DNA from 3 places in the Paenibacillus sp. J22FR21 genome. Region 1 is predicted to be linked to each of the others. Evidence: riboswitches for the same ligand, from Rfam matches in the RefSeq annotation. Region 1 holds a riboswitch; each other region holds the start of a gene.

Region 1 (4,216 bases):
CGGGTTATAATCGAGCCTTCGATAATGCTTATAATCAAGGCTATAACCTCGGCTTTGCCAAAGGATTCGAGGATGGCCATCAGCTCGCCTATGAACAGCAAACCTAATGATGATCAAGCAGCTTGGAGGGAGTTCGGGCCATCATAGGAACGGGCTTGTACTCCCCTACGAATTGCTTAGCTCATGGACCGGAGTAATCAGCAGCTCCACTTCCTCAGCCGCAATAGGGTAGCCGATGAGATAGCCTTGAGCACCGTCGCAGCGCTGTTCCTTTAAGAGTGCAAGCTGAGTCTCGTTCTCAACCCCTTCAGCGAGGACTTGAAGCTTGAGACTATGAGCCATACCGATGATCGCCGTGACGATTGCCAGATCATCTTGATTGTGACCAATATTGCGAATGAAGCATTTGTCCATCTTAAGGGTGTCCACGGGAAAAAGGCGCAGATAGCTAAGCGATGAGTATCCGGTTCCGAAGTCATCAATCGAAATAGCAACGCCGAGCGCCTTCATTTCATGCAGCTTCTCAATAAGCGGGGCTTCGAAATTCGATGAAGCAACGCTCTCTGTAATTTCAAGTTCAATGAGCCGTGGTTCAACCGCAGTGGAGAGCAGGATCGCCTTCAGCATATCAATCAGGTTGTCCTGTTTGAATTGGCGAACCGATAAGTTCACGGACACCGGCAAAGGAGACAAGCCCGCTTGCTTCCAAGCATTGATTTGATTACATACCTGCCGTATGACCCACTCTCCTATCGGAACAATAAGCCCTGTTTCTTCCGCAAGCGGAATAAATTCAGCCGGAGGAACGGCGCCGAACTTGGGATGCGTCCAACGAAGGAGAGCCTCGAAGCCGTTCAAACTGCCAGCTTGCAAATCCTTCTTGCCCTGATAGAGCAAATGCAGCTCTCCCTGCTGCAGTGCTTTGCGCAAGTCCTGCTCCAGCATCATTTTCCGTAAATTAACTTCGTTCATCTCATTACTATAGAAGGCGTAGTTGTTTCTTCCCCGCCTCTTAGCCGCATACATAGCCGCATCTGCGAGAATCAGAAGCGTATCGGCATCCTTCCCGTCTTTGGGATACATAGCGATTCCGATGCTTGTCGTAACGATGATTTCTTGACCTCTGAGAATAAAAGGTTCAGAGAGCCGCTCCAGCAGAGGGCCAACAAGCGTCCCCACCGTTTCAGCATCGATATTCGGCAGCAGGATGACAAACTCGTCGCCGGCAAGTCTGGCCGCAAATGCAGCTGGCTGCAGCGATGCCTGAAGCCGTTTCGCGAAGCTCTTGAGCAGACGGTCCCCCAGTGGATGACCGAATGTGTCGTTGATGGATTTGAACCTGTCCATATCAAGGAACAGGAGAGCGAAGCTGCATGGTTTGTGTACCGCATACCGGAGCTCTGCATCGAGCTTCGTTATTAATTGATAGCGGTTGGGAAGATCAGTCAGTTGATCGTGATAGGCCATATAGTTGATGGTTTCACGAGCCTTCTTCGTTTCCGTTATATTTCGGAAGTTTGATAGGATCGCGGGCTGATTGTGAAATAGAATCGAGATGGAATTGGTTTCAACGTCGATCACTTCACCGTTTAGCTTGTAAATGCAGAGCTCCGCGTGATTAACGGCAGTGTGGCCCTCTATGAGGTCGGTTGATTTGGTTCGCATCATCTCGTGATACTCCGGCAATGCGATGTCAAACACATTGACGCCGACTAACTCATCCAGATGCTGTGCGCCTAACATCGTTAGCCCTGATCGATTCATGTGAACGATTTTATAGTCGATCTGTACAATATTAGCTTCGGGAGACAGCTCGAAAATTTGCCGGTACCGATTCTCGTTATCCAGCGCTTTCTTCTCGCTTCGCTGCGCATGTGCGATGATTCGGCGTCCAATGATGCAAACGCTGACACAGGTGATACAGCTCATGGTGAACAAGGTGAATTGAACAATTCGGTAGAGCAGATCCGTTGCGAGCATATAGGGGTTGAATAATTGATGGGTGATGAGTACAAGGATGCCATATCCACTTGCCATTAGTGTCACAAAGCGGTCCAGATAGATGAGGGAGAGAAGCGCAAAGAGGAAAACCACGGTGCCGGAGTTTGATGTTGGGATAAACCACATGACGATGAAGCAGAGCAGGAACGAATAGGCTGAAATAATGACTTTTCCTTTGAGCGTTTGATAGGTTTGTCGGTAAATGAAGTAGAGCACAACGCCAAGCGGGATAACGGAAGCGACGAATCGAATAAAGACTTGAAAGGTAATTAGCTCAAGTGCAAGAACGGTTACATATATGGGAATAGAAGACAGAATAAGGAATATTAATGTGTATGTCAGAAGCTTAGAACTAAACTGCTCGTAAGGGGTTGCCAAGCCGTACACATCCTTTCTACGTCAAATAGGTATACAAAAATCCTCGGGCTCGAAGCAAGATGGCGGTAACAGACCGATACGCATCTTCCCGCTTGGAGAACCAAGGTCAGCAGATTAACTTCGGCAGTCTGGCTGTCGTATCTCATTGCATTTATAGGAGAATAGACTTAGACCTATTGACTTTGCGTCCCCTGCTTTCGTAGGGTTTGCCTGCGAAAAATGATTCAGTTTTGACGAATAATGTAGGAATTTAGCGCTATTTCTATTTTCCATAATATCTCAAACTAGCGAATGAGTCTCTGGAACCTATTTAAAAGGATAGAGTTGGTATTTATAGGTGATATTGATGTCTTAGTTGCGTAAGTGAAGGACTAAAGGTTCATAAAAGTAGGCCTATATACATGTGGTTCATCAATTTCAGACTCTGGATTGACACAGATGATACACATATCATATAGTCAAGCTAATCTAGCAGAGATGAAGGTGAATAGGCTGACTATATTCCCGTATCACCGGATTAAGGAAGATATTCGAAAGCGCATACATGCTGGAGAGTGGAGGGACACTTCACGCCTGCCTTCCAGCCGGAATTTGGCGGAGTCCTATCAATCCAGCGTTAATACAATAGAGAAGGCGATTAAGGAATTGTGTGGGGAAGGGCTTCTGACACGAGATAATCGCCGAGGTACATATTTGGCAGATGGAGGGCTCTTGTCTCAGCCGACCAGTCGAATAAGGAGCGGGAATGGGAACGGGAGCGGACTCATTGCTGCATCGGTTATCGGTATCGATAATCCGCTATGGGGAGCCGCTCTGCGCGGGATCGAGGATGTGCTTCAGCCGAAGGGCTATCAGCTCATGAGCAGCAGCGATAATCGCAGCCTAGATAAGCTGGAGTCATTCGTTGCGAGCGCGATTGCAAGGCGAGTGGAGGGGATTATTCTGAGTCCGATTCACGGCGGCCAGGACGAGCCTCGCAGTCGGCAGATCTACGAGGAGTTAGCGGGTTGCGGCATTCCGGTCATTTTTCTGGATAGGCGCGTATGGGACACCGATATTCCTTTTGTGACGAGCGATAACGCTTCAGGCGCGTATTCGCTTACGAAATTGCTGCTTGCCAAGGGACATCGGCGGATTGCATTCGTACGCAATTCGGACCTCAGCACGTTCTATGAACGGCTGCTTGGCATGAGACAAGCGTTTATTGAAGCAGGCGTTTCTTTTGAAGCTGAATACGACTTATGCATCCCGACCCGGTTCGAGAATTTCGAGAGCGAGTTCGAAGACTTTGTTGCTCGGCTTGCGAATGCACTGGAGATGACGCGGTACACGGCTGTATTTGCAGCGAATGATCAGATTGCCGAGGCTGCGCTCGCTGCACTTGAGCGGCTTGGCAAGCGCGTCCCGGACGAGATGTCCTTTGTTACTTATGATGCGCAGGGGTTGAACGGGAAACTCCGACTGGATATTACAGGTGCGAACCAGCCTTTCTATGATATGGGACGAAGTGCTGCCCTTCAGTTATTGCACGCGGCAGAAGGCAAGCAGCCGATTGCGGTTGCCGGGCATATATGCAAAGCGGACATTCATTACGGCAGTTCGGTTTGGGAAGCAAAGATTGAATAACAAGGGTGGTACTTGCTTATGAGCTTCATTCGTCTGTTTCAAGAGAAGAAATATTTGCTGCGCATATTCTTGTGGATCACCAGCATTATTTTGCTAATCGTCGTTTCGTTCTCCACGCTTGTGTATGTGAATGTAGAGAAGAAGGTGTTCAAGAGCGAATACGAGAACAGCCAGAAGGTACTCTCGCAGATGAAATACAACATCGATTATC
Region 2 (4,216 bases), on a different contig from region 1:
TTTCGGTTGGACATGCTTCGTTTCCGGAACACGGTATGGAGATTGGCCAGCTGCTGCAAACTGCGGACAAACGAATGTACGCAGAGAAATATGTCCGTAAAGCGCAGTTGACCGAACCGACAGCTTTACAAGCTTAATCCGGGAGCAAGCGGTAAAGGCGGGAATAAACACCGATGAGAAAAGTTCACATCAACTCCGTTCAGCCGGGAGAAAAGTTAGCTCGCCCTATTTTGCAGGAGAATGGGAACATATTGCTTGGCGCCGGTGTGGAGTTAAATCAACGATTTATCGACAGATTGGTTGGTTTAGGCATCGACATGCTTTTCATTGATGATCCCCTGACAGAGGGTTTGGAGCCAACTACGGCTATTCAAGACAGCACGCACAAAGCGGCATCGGATACGATTTACAAGACGATGAATACGCTTATGGATCAACAAGTTACGAAAGGGCGAACGATTGCCCCTGAGCTTGGCCGCACCTTCCGTAAGGTATTCGGCGACATTATGCAGGATCTCATTAGACGTGAAGATGTTATGGTCAGCTTGACGAACATTCACGTGGCGGACAGCTACTTGTTCCACCATTCCTTGAATGTCACGATACTTGCAGGCATTATGGGGTTAGCCAGAGGGTATAACCGAACGCAGCTCGAAGAGCTTGGCATGGGTGCGATGTTGTTCGATATCGGCATGACACGGCTGCCGAAAGAGATTTTGACGAAGACGACTGTATTGACGCCAAGCGAGCGGGCGCTCATGGAGAAGCATACCGAGGATGGCTTCAACATCATCAGAGCGCAGCATGATATTAGTTTACTCTCGGCACATTGCGCGCTGCAGCATCACGAGCGATATGATGGGACAGGTTATCCGCGCAAGCTTAAGCGGGAGGCTATTCATGAATACGCTCAAATCGTGGCGATCGCAGATGTATACGATGCGCTTACTTCTCCAAGGCCGCATCGCAAACGCTATACGCCATCGGAAGCGATCGAGTTTCTGTTCGCTGCTGGAAACACCTATTTTGATTTAGAATTGATCAAAATTTTCTGTAAGCATATATCCATTTATCCGGTTGCAACAACGGTACTGCTCAGTTCGGGGCAAATTGCCGTCGTTGCTTTGAACGACCCGCTCGCGGTTCATCGTCCAACGGTTCGGATCATCCGAGAGCCTGACGGAACAGCGCCTGCTACAGCATATCAGATCGACCTCAAAGACCAACATAAACTAATGATCGTGAAAGAACTGTAGGTAGGTTAGCATTCTGCTGACAACTGCATATCATCGATACTGGCAAACTTATCGAAAGGTAAGGACGCAAAGTTAAAGGGTCTAAATGTCCGCTCTTCATTATGTAAGCGAACAAATGACAGCCTGACTGCCGAAATGAACACCCGAGATATCTCGCGGTTCCGGAAGCGGCTCCAGTATTACATGAGGAAGCGCTTTTTCTGTTTTATAGCGCCGTACTGTCGTTGCGGGAGCGTTTCTTCATATGTGAAGGGGGAAAAGTAAATGTCAGGCTTAAATGAACGAATCGGATCAAGTAAACCTACCTTTACCATGAAAGCACTGCTCCACAGCCGTACGATGGTCGAGAAAGAAGGTTATGTTGCCACAGGGGTGCTTGCCCATGCAGAAGGCGAAATGATGGAAATCGAACTGACGGAATTCAAGAACTTCGAGCTCGGTGAACCGGTTAGTTTAACCGTCTATTCACCGGTCGGCATTCACCGGCTGCAATCGACGATTATTGCGAAGGCGGAAGGTTCTATTGCGGTTATTTTCCCAGCTCGCTCGCTAACGGGACTTGATGAGAAACGGGAATCGCCGCGAATTGATATTGAGGCAAGAGGCACGATATCGCGTACGTATTCGCAAGAGGTTGAAGGCTCCAAAGGGAATAAAATGACGATTGAAGCTACAGACAGCTTCGATATAGAGCTTAGAAATATAAGCGACACCGGGATAGGGTTTTCCTTGATGAGCCCACCGACGCTTGCGCAAGGTGATACTCTCGAAGTGAGCTTATCACTGGGCTTTAAACTGGATTGTAAGGTTGAAATTATCCGCAAGGATAATGGAAATGAATGGAAGTTTTACGGAGCTCGCTTTCAAGAGTTAGATGAGCAGCAGCAGCGGGCGCTTCGAGCTTATTTGCTGCGTATGCAAATTGAAGCCTATTTCAAGCTTAAGCAGGAGAAATTAACGGCTAAGAAGGGCAGATAAACGCGATTTCAGCGTTGCATATATAAGAAGGCGTTTGAACGGATGATGGTGATCCGGCAGCGTCTTCTTTTTTATAGTCGGACCGTCAATTATGGTACAATTGGAAAAATAACGTAAATCAGATGGGGTTTGAGCAAAAGGGGAAGTGGTTATGCGAAGTGGACTGGCTGCGCTAGCCGTGGCAATTATACTGGCTTGTTCGGCTTATCGCAACGGGATGTTCTTTGATACGATCTTTTATCGGTGGGAATGGATCATCATGGTCGTATGTATACTCGTCATTGGTGCGGGTTCGATTGTTCATTCTCGGAAAGAGGACAGACGGTTCAGCCAGCACGTGCCTTTATCAATCTACGGCCTGCTTGCGATGGCGATGTTATACGGGATTGCCCTGTTTCATCGACCGGCATCCACGCTTGGCAGCCTCGAGGAGGCATTGCGATGGATGGCCAATGCGGCTTTTGCCATTACATTGTACAGCTGGTTCTGTACCAGCTCCGACACGGCTGTGCGGCAGCAGCGTTTGAGATGGCTTTCTGCAGCGATTCAAGGCTCAGGCGCTTTCGTAATCGCTGGCGCAATTGCGGGTTGGATGGGATGGATCACGTTCCCTGAGATCATCATGACTACCGGTGATGTAAGGCTGTCGGCTGTTGGAGCGCGCTTGTCCGGGTTCATGCAATATCCGAATTTCCTAGGTGCTGTTGCAGGAGCCTATCTCCTGTATTATTTGGTCTTGCTAATTCGATCAAGGGCTGCTGCATTAACGTTCATAGGGGCTGCAGCAGCGGTAGTGCCGGGTGTCCTGGCACTGCTCCTGACCGAATCAAGGGGAGCGTGGCTTGTAACCGCGTTTGTATGGTTCGGCGGACTTCTGATGCTTCGAGGTAAAGAGCGCATAGCATGGCTTATCTATAGCGGCTGGGCTTTGATTGGCGGAGGGGCTGCGTATCGGGCTGTCGTTCAAGCAGGTTTGCGAAGCGGTAATGCAAGTACAGCTGCGGGCGTGGATGCCCAGTTTGCGCTGCATGGTGCGACTTCACAAGAAACCGTGCTATTGCTGATTATCTGCGTGGCTGCGCTTGCCGGATTTATAGGTTTGCAGTGGACGCTGGCAAGAGGAAGAGAGCAGCTGCTTAGCCGGATCGCATGGGGATGCTGGCTTGTAGGTTTACTTGGCATGATCATGCTGCTTCCGGCGGTCATTCAAGGACGGTTGAGCGGCGGGTACCAGACGGCCGGCGCACGGGGGTTATTCTATCAGGATGCGTGGCTGCTCATGAAAGAAGCACTGTTCTTCGGACGAGGCGGCGATACGTGGCGCATGCTGTTTACACAAGTACAGACAGCCCCTTATGTAGGAAATGAAGTACATAGCGGTTACATCGAAATTGCGCTCGATCTTGGCATTGTCGGGCTGTTGGTTTGTGCCATGGTCCTGTTCTTCCTGCTGCGGCAAGTGTGGCAATCGAATCGGATCGGCCTGCTGCCTATTAGTGTGCTGCTACTGCATGCGGCAGTGGATTTCGATATGTCCTTCGGGTATTATTGGCTCTTGCTGCTCAGCCTGGTAGTCTACTACTCCGGTGAGAGCACGGCGGAAGGAAGGCGCGCCATTCTTGCGGCGCCGCCGCTGCGATCGCTGCGGACCGCGCTGCTTGTCGCGGCCGCGGTAGGTCTAACCGCCGCTGCTGTGCTCAGCGTTCGGTTCGACCGTGCCGTGCAGTATCGCGAGGCGGCTGTGTCAGCCGCTCGCAGTGCTGCTGCGCAAACAGCCGCGCTTCGCGCGGCGCTCGAGTGGAATCCGTATTGGACGCGGATTCGACTCGAACTTGCAGCATTGGCACCGCCGCCGGAACGGGCGGTGCTGCTGGCGGCCGGACTGCGTTATGAGCCGCAGTCCGTGCCGCTCTTGTGGGCGCTCGGCGCAGCTGCAGCCGAGCAGAGCGATGTGCACGGCGCGGCGGCGTATTGGCGCCTCG
Region 3 (4,216 bases), 120 kb from region 1:
ATCAAATCGAGCATGCTCTCTTCGCGTGGAAGAATATCGTTCTCATCTACCCGTCCGATATCGACAAGTGCAGAGAGCTTCGTATTCAGCTTCTGCGGGATGACTTTACGAAGGAAGTCGTCGTCCAGGAAGCGCCATGGACCCGCATCTTCAGCGCCTTTGAGCAGCTTCGGAGAGTTTTTGTACCCGATTTCCATATACTCGACGCCAGCTTCATTCAGCGAGTTGTATAGATGCTGAACGAACTCAACGCTGAAATCCCAGTTATTGACGAGCCCGCCGTCGCGGATCGTGCAGTCGACGATTTTACAATGACTTTTTTTCGAAGCATTCATAGCATTGTGTCTCCTTTTTAGCCAGATCTTGTCTTTTCTACTCATAATACTTGATATTGGCTATGAACGCAAAGTCATTTTTGTCAGAATTGCAGGACTCTTCGGATTAAATGGCGCGGAACGATTTCCTCGTGCTGACCATCGTTTGATCCAATTTATCGCTTAATTTCTCCAGCATTGTCGCAAGCTCCGACGATCTGGAAATAAGCTGATGCTGCTCATTCGAGCTGCCCGTAACCGTCTTGACGCTGCCTGTTAATTCAACGGACATTCGGGAGATTTCCTCAATGTTGACGCTGAACTGCTTCGTGCTTGCTGTCATTTGCTGAGAGGCACCGGAAATATAATGAATTTGCTCTGCGACGGTTTTGATGGATCGCATGATCCGTTCAAATGCGGCTCCCGCATCACATACGGCTTGGTTGCCTGATGCAACCTCTTCAATGACTTGATCCATGGAATGGATAGAAGCGCGGTTATTAGCCTGAATGTCTTGAACAAGCTCAGCGATTCTCTGGGCAGAGGCAGTTGTTTGTTCAGACAGCTTGCGCACTTCATTAGATACGACGGTAAACCCACGTCCATGCTCGCCGGCCCGCGCCGCTTCAATCGCCGCATTCAGTGCCAGCAGACTGGTTTGTGAAGCGATGTCTGCAATTAAGCTTGTAATGTCATCTATTTCTTGCGAACGCTGACCGAGCAGCTTTACTTTGGTTGCGGACTCTTGGACGGCATTGCTCATCGATGTCATCTGCCTGACAGCCTTCTGTATGGCCTCATTTCCGTTATCGGCCTCCGTCGCTACCTCACTGGAGAAAGTTGACACCGTAGCAGACGTTTCGGCAATGGTATGGATGTCTCGGAGCATCTCTCCGATGACCCTCTTGCCTGTCTGTGCGCCATGCTCCTGCAAATGCGCCGTGGCATCAACCTTATGCATCGTTTGTACAATATCCCCTGCCAAGAGATTAAGCGTAGCCGCATTGCAGCTGAGCTCTTTGGAATTCATGAGCACTTGGTCCGACGTTTCCGTCACATTTTCAATAATTTGTTTGACCGCTGCTTGAATCTTCTGCTGTTGGGCCGATTCCAACGCGAGGATGAATGCTCTGCGCGTCACAATTTGATAGGTAACCGCGCCGATAAACAAGACGACAAATACGATGTGAATGGAGACCATGGCAAGTGAGTAATCACGGGTTCCGTAGACAAGGTCTGGGAAGATTAAGAAGCCGAGTACATGCTGAAGTGCGAAGATAACGGTGCTGATGAGAAGCATTGCGATGAGGTCGTAGTACAAAATAATAGCGAGTACCATAAAGATGGAGAAATGATATTCCACCATGCCGTTGCCGCCTGAGATGATCGATATGCTGCTGAAGGTAAGCGACAGTGTCAATAGAAGCGGAACGGACTGCTGCTCCTTCTGCAACCGCATGCAAATCCCGGCAAGCAGTAAGAAAATAATCGGTAATGCCAAGAACGTTTGCTTAAGGAAAGTGTGGAACGTAGAACCATTCATGTCCGTTTGATGATCATGATGCATGGAGAAACCGAGCCAATCGAATGCGTGTACCAGAAGCGATAATAGCACAATAATTGTAGAAATGAATAACATGACACGGTTTTTCTCTCTAAGCATACAACTTGCCTACCTCCCCATATATGTATACATATAAAAAGAGTCCACCCGCGTTAAGGATGGACTCCTTTTCACTCGGTAACCTGTCCACCATGGCATCTGCATTGCGATGCTTTAGGCCTAGGCTTTGCGTCCCAACGTTTCCGTTGGTTTGCCATTATCATATGAAGAAGTAGTCGGATACTATGGTCATGGTACTGTTAACAGGGTTAATTATATGAGGGGAAAGCCCTGTTTGTACATAGCGTAATTTGTATTGTTTTGTCGAATTTGTCAGATCATCTCTTCTGCTCTCACCACTTCGTCGAACTTGGCTGCCGTAATAAGCCCACTGCGAATGGCAGCCTCGCGAAGCGTCAGGCCCTCCTTGTGAGCGGACTTGGCAATGGCCGCCGCATTCTCATAGCCGATATGAGGATTCAGCGCCGTGACGAGCATCAACGACTCGTTTAGATGCCGAGCGATGGCTTCCCGATTCGGCTCAATGCCGACCGCACAATGCTCATCGAAGGAGCGAATCGCGTCGCTGAGAATACGGGTCGACTGCAGGAAATTGTGAATGATGACAGGCTTAAACACATTCAGCTCGAAGTTTCCCTGACTGGCCGCGAAGCCGATTGCCGCGTCATTGCCCATGATCTGACAGACGACCATCGTCAGCGCCTCACACTGCGTTGGGTTGACCTTCCCCGGCATAATGGAGCTGCCCGGCTCGTTCTCCGGGATACGAATCTCGCCAATCCCGCAGCGAGGTCCGCTTGCGAGCCAGCGCACGTCGTTCGCGATCTTCATTAAGTCCGCGGCGAGCGCTTTAATTGCGCCGTGTACGAAGACGATCTCGTCGTGGCTCGTCAGCGCGTGAAATTTGTTCGGCGCGCTGATGAAGTTCTTGCCTGTGAGGCGGCTGATCTCCGCCGACACCTTCTCGCTAAAGCCCTGCGGGGCATTCAGGCCCGTTCCCACGGCTGTGCCTCCGATGGCAAGCTCACGCAGCTCCTCGCGGCTTGCTCTGATATTACGCTCCCCTTTCTCCAGCATCCGAACCCAGCCGCTGATTTCCTGGCCGAGCGTAAGCGGTGTGGCATCCTGCAGATGGGTGCGGCCGATTTTGATGACCTCCATGAAGCTAGCACTCTTCTGCTCGAGTGTGGATTTCAGCTGCGCAATCGCCGGCAGGACGAGGTCCTCTACCGCAATCAGCGCGGCGATATGCATCGCGGTGGGGAATGTATCGTTGGAGCTCTGCGAGCGGTTGACATCATCGTTGGGATGAACGGTTGCTTCTTGCCCCTTCTCCCGGAGCAGCTGTGCCGAACGTCTTGCTATCACTTCATTGACGTTCATGTTGGACTGCGTGCCGCTCCCGGTCTGCCATACAGCAAGCGGAAACTCATCCTGCCACTTTCCTGCAATCACCTCATCCGCTGCAGCCGCAATCGCTTCTGATTTAAGGGCATCCAACTTCCCCAAGCTTCCGTTCACGGTTGCTGCTGCTTTCTTCAGATAAGCGAAAGCGGTAATTAACTCGCGCGGCATCTTCTCCGTACCGATTCGAAAATTGTGCAGACTGCGCTCCGTTTGCGCTCCCCACAGCCGGTGCGCCTCAACCTGTATCTCACCCATAGAATCCTTCTCCATGCGAAAATCGCTCATCGCGACTACCTCCTCATTACGGATTATTTCTGTTTCGGCTTACTCTCTATATACCCTATGAAAGAGGCGATGCATCTACGAGCATGCATCGCCTCTTTCCCATGATTGCCTATTTGCGGGCTTGCAATACGGCTTCTGTCTGAAACCTCGCAACTGCGATTCCGTGTCATTGGCTGATCCAGGGGCGAAGTTGCATTCTATCGCAACATTTAAAACTGACCTCTTAGTTCCGGAGGCAGCTCCCGGCTCTTGCGCGTGTTGGAATCCATCGTCACACAAGTAACGACCGCGTCCCCGCATAGCTCGCCTTTCTCGTTCACGATCTCCTGTTTGAGCACATAGCTGCTACGCCCGGCCCGCTCCGGGGATGTTGTAACCGTCAACCGATCGCCTTGCCTGCACTCCTTGCGATAGTTGATATTGATATTGACCGTTACCGTCTGAACACCCATCGCAAGTAACACATCATAGTGCAAGCCCGCCTGCTCATACCATGCTTCCCGTCCCCATTCGAGATATTCCAAGTACTTGGCATTGTTCACATGCCCGTTCACATCGATTTCCGTTGAACGGACGATTAGCTCCA

Evidence for each region. A riboswitch is a leader RNA that binds a small molecule or an ion and turns the genes downstream of it on or off. The one in region 1 is predicted to bind cyclic di-GMP.
Region 2: linked by a shared signal. The riboswitch ahead of AC0YNS_RS16980 (PilZ domain-containing protein) and the one ahead of AC0YNS_RS12775 (putative bifunctional diguanylate cyclase/phosphodiesterase) in region 1 are both predicted to bind cyclic di-GMP.
Region 3: linked by a shared signal. The riboswitch ahead of AC0YNS_RS12280 (methyl-accepting chemotaxis protein) and the one ahead of AC0YNS_RS12775 (putative bifunctional diguanylate cyclase/phosphodiesterase) in region 1 are both predicted to bind cyclic di-GMP.

The regions. Positions count from the first base shown of each region.
Region 1 is NZ_JBWDNJ010000003.1:469,236-473,451, forward strand. It holds gene AC0YNS_RS12770 (hypothetical protein) at 1-107, shown strand, start outside; gene AC0YNS_RS12775 (putative bifunctional diguanylate cyclase/phosphodiesterase) at 166-2,379, opposite strand; cyclic di-GMP riboswitch class I at 2,499-2,600, opposite strand; gene AC0YNS_RS12780 (GntR family transcriptional regulator) at 2,863-4,005, shown strand; gene AC0YNS_RS12785 (AraC family transcriptional regulator) at 4,024-4,216, shown strand, end outside.
Region 2 is NZ_JBWDNJ010000004.1:332,631-336,846, reverse strand. It holds gene AC0YNS_RS16990 (GGDEF domain-containing protein) at 1-137, shown strand, start outside; gene AC0YNS_RS16985 (HD-GYP domain-containing protein) at 174-1,256, shown strand; cyclic di-GMP riboswitch class I at 1,288-1,391, shown strand; gene AC0YNS_RS16980 (PilZ domain-containing protein) at 1,521-2,234, shown strand; gene AC0YNS_RS16975 (O-antigen ligase family protein) at 2,386-4,216, shown strand, end outside.
Region 3 is NZ_JBWDNJ010000003.1:345,435-349,650, reverse strand. It holds gene AC0YNS_RS12285 (aldolase catalytic domain-containing protein) at 1-335, opposite strand, end outside; gene AC0YNS_RS12280 (methyl-accepting chemotaxis protein) at 442-1,977, opposite strand; cyclic di-GMP riboswitch class I at 2,052-2,143, opposite strand; gene fumC (class II fumarate hydratase) at 2,251-3,630, opposite strand; gene AC0YNS_RS12270 (acyl-CoA thioesterase) at 3,840-4,216, opposite strand, start outside.